DNA from 2 places in the Pandoraea apista genome. Region 2 is predicted to be linked to the other one. Evidence: predicted binding sites of a transcription regulator. Region 2 holds the regulator's gene; the other holds the start of a gene.

Region 1 (6,664 bases), 1.0 Mb from region 2:
CGTCGAGTTCGCTGCATGGCTGGGGGCTGCGCCGCGAGTGGGAGGTCGTCGACGAGAGCCAGCATTGCTGCGTGCTCCAACTCGACTGCCCCGCTCAGCCCGAGTGGCCCTGGCACTATCAGGCATACCTCTCGGTGTCGCTCGACGAGCAGGGCGTGGACATGCAGTTGTCGATCACGAATCTGTCTGCGGAGGACATGCCGACCGGCCTCGGGCTGCACCCGTACTTCCGCTGGCCCGCAGGCGCGCGTCTGACGTTCGAATCGGAAGCGATCTGGCGTTCGCCCTCCGAAGACATTCGCTGGCCGAGCGAGCAGCGTGTGCACGTCGGCCCAATGGAAGTCGTGTCCGTCGGCGGCGGACTCGATACCGGGGGACGGTCGACCTGGTTCGCCGAGGTACCCTCCGAGTCGGGGACCTTTAATGCGCGCATCGACTATGCCGGCGGCTTGCGCTCGGCCACTGTGCGCACCGCCGATGCCACCTGGCTGGTACTGCACTCCCCCGCCGGGCGCCCTTACCTGTGCCTCGAACCCTCGACACACCGGGTCGGCGAGTTCGACAACAATCATGTCGTGGTGGCCCACGGCCAGACGCTCGACTTGTCCATGCGTATCGATCTGGCCTGATCGCCGGACGAAGGCCCAAGAAAAAACCCCGTCGCCCTTGCGGGCCGACGGGGTTTTTTCCAGGTACCGAGGCCCCTTCTCAGGCACCTCGGCACACTCGGCTTACTGGCAAGCCTCGCACTCTTCGAAGCCGGGGTCGCCCGGACGCATCGTGCAGACCGCGCCTTCGGCTTCCGGCATCGGCTGTGCCAGCGGCGAGGTCGGCTCGGCGGAGAGGCCACCCGACAAACCGCCCGAACTCGGCACGGCGTTCAGCGCGCCACGGCTCACCGTCGACTTCTCGACGTGCGTTGCGGCCATCGTACGCAGGTAATACGTGGTCTTCAGCCCACGCGTCCATGCCAGCTTGTATGTCTCATCGAGCTTCTTGCCCGATGCGCCTGCCATATAGATGTTGAGCGACTGCGCCTGATCGATCCACTTCTGACGACGCGATGCCGCCTCGACCAACCACTTCGGCTCGACTTCAAACGCCGTGGCGTAGATCTCGCGCAGGTCGGCCGGCACGCGATCGATGCGGGCGAGCGAACCGTCGAAGTACTTCAGGTCGGCGACCATCACTTCGTCCCACAGGCCACGGGCCTTCAGGTCACGCACCAGATACTCGTTGACCACAGTGAACTCGCCCGACAGGTTCGACTTCACGTAAAGGTTCTGGAACGTCGGCTCGATACAGGCCGAGACGCCGATGATGTTCGAGATCGTGGCCGTCGGGGCAATGGCCACGCAGTTCGAGTTGCGCATGCCGTGATCGGCGATGTGTTTGCGCAGGCTGTCCCAATCGAGCGTGCTCGACAGGTCGACGTCGACATAACCGCCACGCTCCTCGGCCAGCAGCTTGAGCGAATCTTGCGGCAGGATGCCACGATCCCACAGCGAACCCTTGTACGACGAATACTGACCGCGTTCCTTAGCCAGCTCGGTCGATGCCCAGTAAGCGTAGTAGCAAACGGCTTCCATCGAACGGTCGGCAAATTCGACCGCGTCGTTCGACGCGTAGGGCGTGCGCAGCAGGTGCAGGCAGTCCTGGAAGCCCATGATGCCCATGCCCACCGGACGGTGATGCAGGTTCGAATTGCGCGCCTTCGCCACCGCGTAGTAATTGATGTCGATGACGTTATCGAGCATGCGCATTGCCACACGAATGGTGCGTTGCAGCTTTTCGTGATCCAGTTCGTAGCCGTTGGCCGTCTGCTTCAGGTGAGCCACGAGGTTCACCGAGCCGAGGTTACACACGGCGATTTCGGTCTCGCTCGTGTTGAGCGTGATTTCCGTGCACAGGTTCGACGAGTGCACCACGCCCACGTGTTGCTGCGGCGAGCGGATGTTGCACGGGTCCTTGAACGTGATCCACGGGTGGCCGGTTTCGAACAGCATGCCCAACATCTTGCGCCAGAGCGCCTGCGCCGGCACCTTCTTGAACAGCTTGATCTCGCCGCGCGCGGCCTTGTCTTCGTAAGCCGTGTAAGCCTGTTCGAAAGCCTTGCCGTACTTGTCGTGCAGATCCGGGCAGGTCGACGGCGAGAACAGCGTCCACTCGGCACCTTCCATCACGCGCTTCATGAACAGGTCGGGAATCCAGTTCGCCGTGTTCATGTCGTGCGTACGACGGCGATCGTCGCCCGTGTTCTTGCGCAGTTCCAGGAATTCTTCGATGTCCAGGTGCCACGTTTCCAGGTACGCGCAGACTGCGCCCTTGCGCTTGCCGCCCTGATTCACGGCCACGGCCGTGTCGTTGACCACCTTCAGAAACGGCACCACACCCTGGCTCTTGCCGTTCGTGCCCTTGATGTGCGAGCCGAGCGCGCGAACCTGCGTCCAGTCGTTGCCCAGACCGCCGGCGAACTTCGAGAGCAGTGCGTTTTCCTTGAGCGCCTCGTAGATCCCTTCCAGATCGTCCGAGACGGTCGTCAGGTAGCACGAGGAAAGCTGCGAGCGACGCGTGCCCGAGTTGAACAGCGTCGGCGTCGAGCTCATGAAGTCGAAGCTCGACAGGATCTGGTAGAACTCGATCGCACGCGCTTCGCGCTCGACTTCGTTCAGCGCCAGGCCCATGGCAACCCGCATGTAGAACGCCTGCGGCATTTCGATGCGATGGCCGTCGATGTGCAGGAAGTAGCGGTCGTACAGCGTTTGCAGGCCGAGGTAGTTGAATTGCAGGTCGCGCGATGCGTCGAGCGCGGCACCCAGCTTGGCCAGATCGAACGAGAGCAGTTGCTCGTCGAGCAGTTCGGCTTCGACACCCTGTTTGATGAAACGCGGGAAGTACTCGACGTAGCGAGCCGCCATTTCGCCCTGCGGCACTTCCTCGCCGAGGATTTCGCGGCGGATCGTGTGCATCAGAATACGGGCCGTGACCAGGCTGTACGCCGGTTCCTTCTCGATGAGGGTACGCGAGGCGAGGATCGCCGAATCGTAGACCTGCGACAGCGGCACGCCGTCGTACAGATTCTTGATGGTCTCGGTCAGGATCGGTTCGGCGTCGACTTCATCGCCAAGGTTTTCGCACGCGGCTTGCACCACGCCGCGCAACACGCTCATGTCGAGCGCACGCGTCACCCCGTTGTCGGTCACGCGCAGCACCGGCGCGTCGGGCGTTGCGGCTTCCTGCGTGGTCTCGATCGCGTGAGCGCGCTCTTGCGAACGCTTCTCGCGATACAGCACGTAGGCACGGGCCACATTGTGTTCGCCTGCGCGCATGAGCGCGAGTTCGACCTGATCCTGAATGTCTTCGATATGGAACGTACCGCCGTTCGGGCGGCTGCGCACCAATGCGCGCACAACGTTCTCCGTCAATTGCTCCACGAGTTCGCGTACGCGCGCCGAAGCCGCACCTTGACCGCCGTTCACGGCCAGGAACGCCTTGGTCACGGCGATCGCGATCTTCGACGGCTCGAAACCCACCACCGCGCCGTTGCGTCGAATCACTTTGAAGTCGGCGTTGGTGGCCGGCTCGAATGCGCCCGTCGTCTGGGGCGCCGACGCACCCGTGCCACTGCCGGCATTCGCGGCGGGCGTCGGGTTCGGGCGGGTGAGGTTTTCGTTAGTCTGCATGTAAAAACTCCCGTTCCAATGAGATGGTGCTGTTAGCGCGTCTCTACCAGTTTTACAGCCGGTAAATATGCGCCCTGGGGGCGCCGATGGAGCGAAGTGCTGAACACCGCACGACCGACGGACGGCCAAGGGTTCGAGGTGTCCGCTGCACGGCTTTGCTGCTGTGCCGCCCCACAAAACGCCGCAGGACAAACACGGTATTGATGGTGATTGCATTCTGTGCCGAACCTGACATCAACCACTAGATGTAGTGGTCGGCACCGGAATTTGCACTAAGTATAGTGGAGATGACGCACTCCGCAAACCCAAAAATTTTGCTCGCCGGGGAGGCCCGTGGCATCGCCGTGTCAAGCAAAACCTGTCCCCGGATGGGGATTAAGCGGTTCGCTGAAACGGCAGCGCCTCGGGGCTCAGACCCGCCATCCGGCGCAATCGCTGCCACTCGAAATGCGGGCCCGGATCCGTCTTCCGGCCCGGTGCTATATCGGCATGTCCGGCCACGGCTTGAATCGGATAACGCTCAAGCAACGCGCGCGTAAGCGCCGCCAACGTTGCGTACTGCGCGGCCGTGAACGGCACGTCGTCGGTCCCTTCAAGCTCAACGCCGATGGAAAAATCATTGCAGCGTGTACGACCCTCGAACGACGACGCGCCCGCATGCCACGCCCGCGCATCGCACGACACGAACTGCTGCAATGCACCATCGCGCCGCACCAGAAAGTGCGACGAGACGTGCACGCCGCGAATCTCATCGAAGAACGGATGCGCGTCGTGGTCGAGTCGATTCTGAAAGAACGCCGCGATCTCGTCGCCGCCGAACTGCCCGGGCGGCAACGAGATGTTGTGCACCACGAGCAGGTCCGTCGGCATGCCATCGGGCCGCATGTCGAAATTGGGCGATGGCAGACGCTCGGCTTCGCGCACCCATCCGTCGGCGTCGAGCGTAAGCGGCAGGCGTTGGTCCGGTGCGTTCATGCGCGACCTCGCAGCATCGGACACGCGCAGGTCTCGACGCGACCGGACGATCGGAGCGCAACAATAGGGGACGCAGATGACTGGAGCATGACGGGCACAGTGAACTCCCGTGGAGCGAGGGGCGCCATTGTAGCCCACTTGGCGCAACGACGCCGAAGGCGCGCCCGGTGTGCCGAACGCAGGCAGCGAGTGCAAATATCATACGCCGCCGGGCACCTGTCGGCCACCGCACAATAAGGAAATGGAATGCTCAAAGAAGAAGCCTCCCGCCGAACTTGGCCGAGAGGCTTCCGTGGGCGTGACCACGCCCTGGGATGGCGTCGTACTCGTGCCATACGGCACGCGCACCACCCCGCGCCGCTCACAGGTGCGACGCTATTGGCCGTTGCCGGCCGGTAAGACACTTCTCCTGCGCCAACCCGTTTTTCGCTTTCGATACGATTCCCTCGCAGGTTGCCATCGATTACGGAAACGCCGGAATTGCGGCTTCTATCCCTTCCATATGCGCTTCGGGGTGATGCTCCTTGAGCATCTCGCGAATCTCATCCACCCGCGAGTCGCGCACGTCCACCATCAGCAGGATCATGCCGCGCTCGAGTGGCTCGCGAAATGCCTTGAGCCGCGAGTTCGGCACCGAGACACCGATCATGCTCGACACCCAGGCGCCGAAGAGCGCGCCGAGGGGGGCGGTCACGATCATCAATTCCCATTGGGGACGTGTGCCCACGATGGGGAAAAACGCCGCGACTGCACCGACCGCCAAACCACAGAAGCCACCGATCACAAGCCCGGCCTCTGCGCCGTGCACGATATCGGAAGTCTGTAGCAGGTTAGCCTCGTGCAGTCCCTCCAGGTCCATTTCGTCACGTGCCATGAAGTGGATGTGACGTTCCTCGATCCGGGCGAGCAGCAAATCGCTCATCGTGCGTTGAGCACTGGCCAGATCGGGAAGAAGAAAATACATCCGTCTGCGCATTAGCATATTGCGCCCTCCTGTCGTCTCGTCCCTGTTGTTATGGTTCTTTTATACAGAGCCGGTTACTGTGTTTTAGTGCATGCGACAGGCATGCGCAAGGCGACCCGTTTAGAGGCCATGCCAAAGACGAGGGAGGATGTCGACATTGCTGCGCAGCCTGACTGCGCAGCGGGTCTCAGGCGCGGTGTTCGCGCGTCAGATAGGCGTCACGGTGCGCGGCGCTGCAAAAGTGTTTGCCGCCTGCACCGCCGATGGCTTCACTCTCGGGAAGATAGGTATCGCACTCGGTGCATTGCACCATGCGCTCGGCGGGCGGCAGGGCTTCGTGCACCGTCTTGCGCGGATCGCCCGCCGGGGGCTGACGCATGCGCTCGTTGCGTTCGTTGCGCTCGATATTGCGCTTGCGCTCGTTGTGCCGCATCCACCATGTGCCAGCCACCAACAACACCAGTAACAACAAAATATTGCGCATCGCGCTTCAAGTCTCCGTCATGCGATGCAGCACCACCTCAAGCACGAAGCGAGAGCCGACATACGCCAGCAAAAGCGCCACGAACGACGCCAGAACCCAACGCAGCGCGACCTTACCGCGCCACCCGTAGAAGTGCCGGCCCAGCAGCACCGCGCCGAACATCAGCCACGACACCACCGCAAACACGGTCTTGTGATCGATGCGCACCGCGCGTCCGAAGAGCGCCTCGGAGAACATCACGCCCGAGATCAGCGTCAGGGTCAGCAATACGAACCCGGCACCGATCAACCGGAACAGCAATTTTTCCATCGTCAGCAGCGGCGGCAGCGTCTCAAGCCAGCGCGAGAGCCAGCCGGTCGCCTCGGTGCTGCGCGACGGGTGCAGTTGCCGCTCGGCGTAAATCATCAGCAGCGCGTGCAACGCCGCCAGTGCGAACAGACCGTAGGCCATGTTGGCAATGATGAAGTGCGCCTTGAAAATCGGATCTGCGGCAAAACCGAGAATGCGCACATCCGGAAAAATCATCGGCAACAAACAGGCGACGGCAGCCACGGGGGT
Region 2 (6,664 bases):
GGCCTGTCCAAGCACCTGGCGCGCAACGCAGGCATGGTTCGCTTCCCGGCTGTGGGGTGCGTTGGGGCTCGCCACGCCAACGACGCTTTTGGTGCGCGGGTGCTCGCTCGCGTTCGATGGGACGCATGCGCCCGAGCGCGTCTATCTGGCAACCACCGACCTGCCGGCCTATCGGCCGCTGGGGCAATGGCTGGAGGGCGATGCCGCGTGGCGTGTGATCGACGGTGCGCGCGGTGGTGCCGACGATGCGTGCAGGCAAGCCCGCGCCGAAGTCGACGAGATCGGGCTGCAAATGGCACAGCGTGCCACCCTTGCTGCGCAACGCCCGACGAACGCGCACGCGCATGCTGTCGCCGTCGAGGCCCGCAACGACAGACGCGCGGTGCTCTGTCGGGCGCTTCCCGACGTTTATCAGTGCGCGTTGGAGCGGCACTACATTGCTGCGCTTTGGCTCGACAATCGAGATTTGTGCGACGCGTTCATGGGGAATATCGGTGTCTGGCGCGACAAGGACGATTTGCCTTACATCATGACCGTGGACTTCAGGGCCTGCTTTGGCGCAGCGGTTCCGGGCGAATGGGATGGCGGCGGTGAAGGCGGGCACGACGGTGAGCGATCGCGGCATCGGCAGGGGCTTGCTTCACACGGGGCACTGCATCGTGCAGGGCGCTCAGGGCAATCCGATACCGGGACATTCGGCGCATTGATACCGGAAGGTGCGCTGACGGATTCGACGCGGTTTCGGCACGGCAAGTATTGCACGCCATTTGCGCGCAGGCTCGGTGCCATGACGCTGACCACAGACGCCAGGACCATGCTCGACGAAATGAAGGATCCGACCGGCGTGCGTGCACTCGCGGCCGAGATGGCTTACCGGCTGGGGCGCATTGGCGCGTCGGATATCTTGCCGTGGGCGGCGAGCGCCAGTCTCATTGCGCGCGCGGTGCCTGCGTGCAACGGTGGCACCGACGACGAACGCGTTGACGACCCGGAGACGCTGGTGCATCGGATCCTGTCGCGTCGAGACTGTCTCGCCACGCTGCTGGGTGGCACCTGGGCGGCGCAAGCCTGGGAACGGCTATATCCGATGCGCGCCGCGGCGATCAAGGCACGGCAGTCGCCGTTTCTGACGCCCGAACACACCCCGTAGTGATCCGCGACAGGTGCTCCGTACATTACGGCGTTGGCGTCATGACACATGCGGGGGCAGCGAGCAACTCGCGTGTGGCGTCGACCAGCGCGTCGATGGCAGCGCGCAGTTTCGGCGACGGATGCCGCGTGTCGGGCCAGACCAAATGCAGCGGCGTGGCGGGCGCGTACACCTGCGTCAACAATCGCTGAAGTCTGCCGGTGCACAGTGAGTGCGCGGCGACCCAATGCGGAACACAGATAATGCCGAGTCCTTGTTCTGCGGCGTCGACCAGCGTGACGAGGTCGTCGAGCACGAAGCGCGGTGCCCGGCGCGCTTCGTGCACCATCGACAACGCGGTCCATTCATAGAGACTGCCGTTGCGTCCGTACATCAACCGTTCGTGTGCGGCGAGGTCAGCCGGGGTCTGTGGCGTACCGCGCTCGGCGAGATACGCGGGCGAGGCGCATAGCACCATCGTTTGTTCGCCCAGCGAACGGGCCTTGAGCCCGGGCGTGTCGTCGAGATGACCACTGCGCACGGCGAGGTCATAGCCTTCTTCGATCAGGTCGACTCGCCGGTCGCTGAACGCCATTTCCAACCGTAACTGCGGGTGGGTGCGGGCCAGCCCCAGCAAGACGGGGGCGATGCACTGCCGGCCGATCTGTACCGGCATGGTCACCCGGAGCTTGCCCATCGGCGTTTGCGAGCCGGCGCTCAGTTCATTTTCGGCTTCCGACAGCTCCGCCAGCACCTTCGTGCAGCGTTGATAGAAGGTCTGCCCCTCGTCGGTCAGATGCTGGTTGCGTGTGGTGCGATGAAACAGGCGCACGCCCAGCCGCGCTTCCAGCCGGCCCACCCGTTTGGCGACGGCCGAGCGTGTCAGGTGCAGCCGTTGTGCGGCGCCCGAAAAACTACCGGCATCGGCGGCGGCCACGAAGGCGGAAATGCCTGATAGCCGGTCTGGCGTATAGATCTCATTGGTTCCCATAAGTCGCCAATTTGTGGAAAAAGTGCCAACACTGCCGCTGAGTATTCTCCAATAAGCTGACGATGTCTACCCGGTGTACCGGGCATTTCAAATCGGCAAAAGGACTTGGCAATGACAACGATGCAGCAATGGCAAATGGCGACGCTGGGTGAAGCGGCCCTTGAGCGAGTGGGTGTAGACATTCCGCAGCCGGGCCCGGGCGAGGTGCTGGTGAAAGTGGGCGCGGTATCGCTCAATTACCGCGACGCGTTGATGATCGATACGGGCATGGGGTTGCCGGTGACGTTTCCGTTCGTGCCGGGGTCGGATATGGCAGGCGAGGTTGTGGCCGTTGGCGCGGGCGTGACCCGCGTTGTCGTGGGCGAGCGTGTCGTCAATACGTTCTGGGACCGGTGGATCGGCGGCGAGCGGGCGCCGGAGGGCTTGGAAATCTTCGGCGGAACCTTGCAGGGGGTGTTGCGCGAATACGCCGTATTCCACGAGGCGTCGCTGGTGCATGCGCCCGAGACGCTCGACGATGTGGCTGCCTCAACGCTGACTTGCGCAGGACTCACGGCATGGTTTGCGCTGTTCGGTACCGGCCGCAAGCTGGCGGCCGGCGAGACGGTGTTGTTGATCGGGACGGGGGGCGTAGCGCTGTTCGGCGCACAACTCGCGCTGGCTCATGGCGCGAAAGTCATTGTCACGAGCGGGAGCGAAGCGAAACTTGCCCGGGTGGCGGCGTTGGGCGTTACCCATGGCGTGCGGCGGCGTGAGGGCTGGGCACAAGAGGTGCTCGAACTGACGCAGGGCCGGGGTGTCGAGCAGGTGCTGGAACTGGCGGGGGGCGATATGCGGGAGACGATGACGGCGCTCGCCCCGGGCGGCAAGGTCTCGGTTATCGGCATGCTGGGCGGGGACACGCTGCAACTGCCGGTATACCCAGTGTTGCTCAAACGTGCCCACATTCAGGGCATTGGGGTGGGGCACCGGGACGGGCTGGAAGCCCTGGTGGCAGCGATCGACCGCCACGGCATCGCGCCGGTGGTCGACGCTGTCTACGATTTCGCCGACGTCGACAAGGCGCTGGCGCACCTGCGCCGGGGGGCATTCGGCAAGGTGGTCGTGCGGTTGGCCGGGCCGGTTGCCTAACATCAAAAGCTCGCATAAACTATCGACGCCACAAACCCCGCGTGACTGGCGATTAGGGTGCACAGCCTTGTGCGCCCGAGGTGGATCAACCCACCGGGAAGCGCCGGGGTCTTATTTGCCGTTCGCCTGGGCAGCCGTGATGGTTGGTGCTGCCCTGTCTATCGTCTTCCGAAGCACAAAGGAAGGCGCGCCGCAGCATCCCCTCCCGGAAAACCTGTTCAATTCAACGGAACCGCCATGTTCGACAAATCGAAATCTACCGTTGCCGCCGTCGATCCCGACGTCTGGGCCGCGATTCAGAAAGAAAATCAGCGTCAGGAAGATCACATCGAGCTGATTGCTTCGGAAAATTACACCAGCCCGGCCGTGATGGAAGCGCAGGGCTCGCAACTGACCAACAAGTATGCGGAAGGGTATCCGGGCAAGCGCTATTACGGTGGTTGCGAGTACGTCGATATCGTTGAGCAACTGGCCATCGATCGTGTGAAGGCGCTGTTCGGTGCGGAAGCCGCGAACGTGCAGCCGAACTCGGGCTCGCAGGCCAACCAGGGTGTGTATTTCGCCATGCTCAAGCCGGGCGACACGATCATGGGCATGAGCCTCGCGCACGGCGGTCACCTCACGCACGGTTCGCCGGTCAACATGTCGGGCAAGTGGTTCAACGTGGTGAGCTACGGCCTGAACGAGCAAGAAGACATCGATTACGACGCTGCCGAGAAGCTCGCGCAGCAACACAAGCCGAAGATGATCGTGGCGGGCGCATCGGCCTTCGCCCTGAAGATCGACTTCGAGCGCATGTCGAAGATCGCCAAGTCGGTTGGTGCGTACTTCATGGTCGACATGGCGCACTACGCCGGTCTGATCGCCGCTGGCGTGTACCCGAACCCGGTGCCCCACGCCGACTTCGTGACCACGACCACGCACAAGAGCCTGCGCGGCCCGCGCGGTGGCGTGATCCTGATGAAGGCCGAGTTCGAGAAGCCGATCAACTCGGCGATCTTCCCGGGCATTCAGGGTGGTCCGCTCATGCACGTGATTGCCGGTAAGGCTGTCGCGTTCAAGGAAGCTGCCTCGCCGGAATTCAAGGCCTATCAGGAACAAGTTGCAAAGAACGCTCGCGTGATGGCCGAAACGCTGGTCAAGCGCGGCCTGCGTATCGTGTCGGGCCGCACCGAATCGCACGTCATGCTGGTCGACTTGCGTGCCAAGAACATCACTGGCAAGGCAGCGGAAGCCGCGCTGGGCGAGGCGCATATCACCGTCAACAAGAACGCGATTCCGAACGACCCGGAGAAGCCGTTCGTGACGAGCGGTGTGCGCCTGGGCTCGCCGGCCATGACCACGCGCGGTTTCAAGGAAGCCGAAGCGGAACTCGTCGGTAACTTGATCGCCGACGTGCTCGACAACCCGGAAGACGCTGAAAACCTGGCCCGTGTGCGTGCACAAGTGGCTGAGTTGACCAAGCGTTTCCCGGTCTACGGCTAAGCCGAGAGCCCCGCACACATGCGCTGCCCGTTCTGCCGGCACGACGACACGCAGGTCATCGACTCGCGTGAAGCGGAAGACGGCGCTGCCATCCGGCGGCGCCGGAAATGCCCGTCGTGCGACAAGCGTTTCACCACCTACGAACGCGTCGAGCTGGCGATGCCGGCGGTCGTCAAGAAAGATGGCAGCCGCGCCGAGTACGACCGCGCGAAAGTGCGCGCCAGTATGCAACTGGCGATTCGCAAGCGCCCGGTGAGCGCCGAAGCGATGGATGCTGCAATTGCGCGCATCGAGTACAAGCTGCTGGCCGGTGCGGAGCGTGAAGTGATGAGCCAGCGTATTGGCGAGCTTGTGATGCGCGAGTTGAAGCGGTTGGACAAGATCGCCTATATTCGCTTTGCGTCGGTGTATCGAAGCTTCGAAGATATCGCCGAGTTCCGCGATGTGCTCGAGGAGATCGACAGCACCGATATCAAGCCTAAGCGTAAGCCGGTGGGTTGAATCGCTAGGGGGAGGCGACAACAGCGCGTGTGAGCGTCAATGGAGGCCGTGAGGCCACCTCCGACGCAATGAATGACGGAAAACCCGTCGTGCCCGAAAGGGCGCGACGGGTTTTTTTATGCCCGCGCGGTTTGAGGTGACACGCCTGCGCGATGACGAAAATGTGACGCCTCGCAGCGCCAAAAACGCCAATGGGAAATCACTTCATTGCGGCTCTGCAACGTTGCGTGCGTACCTAATTGCGCGTTTATTTTGGGATGTTGGTGTTGATTGAGTGGTTGATTTGGGATGTTTCATCTGAAATTTAATTAAAAATAATAGGATTATTCGCAATTTTAGATGTCCGGGTTTTTTGGGGTATTTACCAAAAAGCCATCAGATCTAATTATTTTCGATGACATCTATTTAGAATTCGCCACTTCGCGGTGAGGCACCGCTGTTGTTGTCGCGATTAGGTGATTTGCCGTCGTGAAGAATTCTATTGAGGTTATCGAATGAAAAGCAAATTTCAGACGTCGCAAACGCTTCGTCAATCCAAGATCTGTCTGGCGGTCGCGACGATGCTCGCGGCGATGAGCATGCCTGCGCAAGCGGAGAACGTCATTGAGAGTGAGGCGGCGGCGTGGAGCGAGGAAAAAAGTAATGTCGCGAAGAGAATGAGCGACCGACTGCAAAGGCTGACGGATGAGTATCAGGAGAAGCTTGAAAAGGCTAATAGTCAGAGTTCGTTGAAAACGGTTCGTTTGAATATTTACTCGAAAACTAAAGATATTGCCAGTGAAATTGATTACAAGAAAGAAATGGCGAATTTGTCTGAGGTGGCTGATAAATTAATTGCCGATTTGAAAGGGGGAGGTCGGGAAATTGAAGGGTGGTTGCTCGATTTGCGGGTGGCGGATATGGAAAATGTCAAACGGGAAATCCAGAAGGTCATGGACGCCGGTTCGGACGAGTTTGAAAGAGCGCGCGGGCAGTTCGATGTGTTCCTGAAAAATAATGCCGAAGCTCTTAAGAGCGCCGATGAGGCGCTGAGTGTCGGCGCGAAGAAGACTGCGCTGAATGCACGTTTCGATGCACTCAATAATGCGGACGAAGCGACTTTCAAGCTTATGGCCAATACCAAGGAGTTGGTGGCGTCTTCGCAAAACGGCAGCGCTGCCGCACTGACGTGGGGTAACAACAATCTATTTAACGCGCATTTCGACGAGGGCTACCCCGACGGGGCGAGCCAGATCGGCAAGGAAACCGTACTCGATATCACGAAGCGCTCAGGTGCCGTATCGGATGCGATCGATGGGGCGAATGGTCACGAACGCGACGTAGGCACGATTCGAGTGGCGAAAGATGTGACTCACCTGGTGGGCGTTATTGAAGGGTATCTGAACGTTAATCAGGGGCTTGAAGGCGCCGGCGAACTGGCCGTGGCC

What was found. Region 2 encodes NrdR, which represses ribonucleotide reductase genes. Its sites were predicted from a motif close to CACNANATNTNGTG; they were not measured.
Region 1: a site for NrdR is predicted at 3,923-3,936, ahead of AT395_RS03375 (ribonucleoside-diphosphate reductase subunit alpha). Genes of this name have one in related genera too.

The regions. Positions count from the first base shown of each region.
Region 1 is NZ_CP013481.2:724,903-731,566, reverse strand. It holds gene AT395_RS03380 (aldose epimerase family protein) at 1-629, shown strand, start outside; gene AT395_RS03375 (ribonucleoside-diphosphate reductase subunit alpha) at 732-3,683, opposite strand; gene ampD (1,6-anhydro-N-acetylmuramyl-L-alanine amidase AmpD) at 4,059-4,658, opposite strand; gene AT395_RS03365 (DUF1269 domain-containing protein) at 5,122-5,634, opposite strand; gene AT395_RS03360 (PP0621 family protein) at 5,810-6,106, opposite strand; gene AT395_RS03355 (cytochrome C assembly family protein) at 6,113-6,664, opposite strand, start outside.
Region 2 is NZ_CP013481.2:1,747,513-1,754,176, forward strand. It holds gene AT395_RS08135 (hypothetical protein) at 1-1,150, shown strand, start outside; gene AT395_RS08140 (LysR family transcriptional regulator) at 1,176-2,120, opposite strand; gene AT395_RS08145 (zinc-dependent alcohol dehydrogenase family protein) at 2,241-3,251, shown strand; ZMP/ZTP riboswitch at 3,283-3,390, shown strand; gene glyA (serine hydroxymethyltransferase) at 3,489-4,736, shown strand; gene nrdR (transcriptional regulator NrdR) at 4,755-5,237, shown strand; gene AT395_RS08160 (autotransporter family protein) at 6,137-6,664, shown strand, end outside.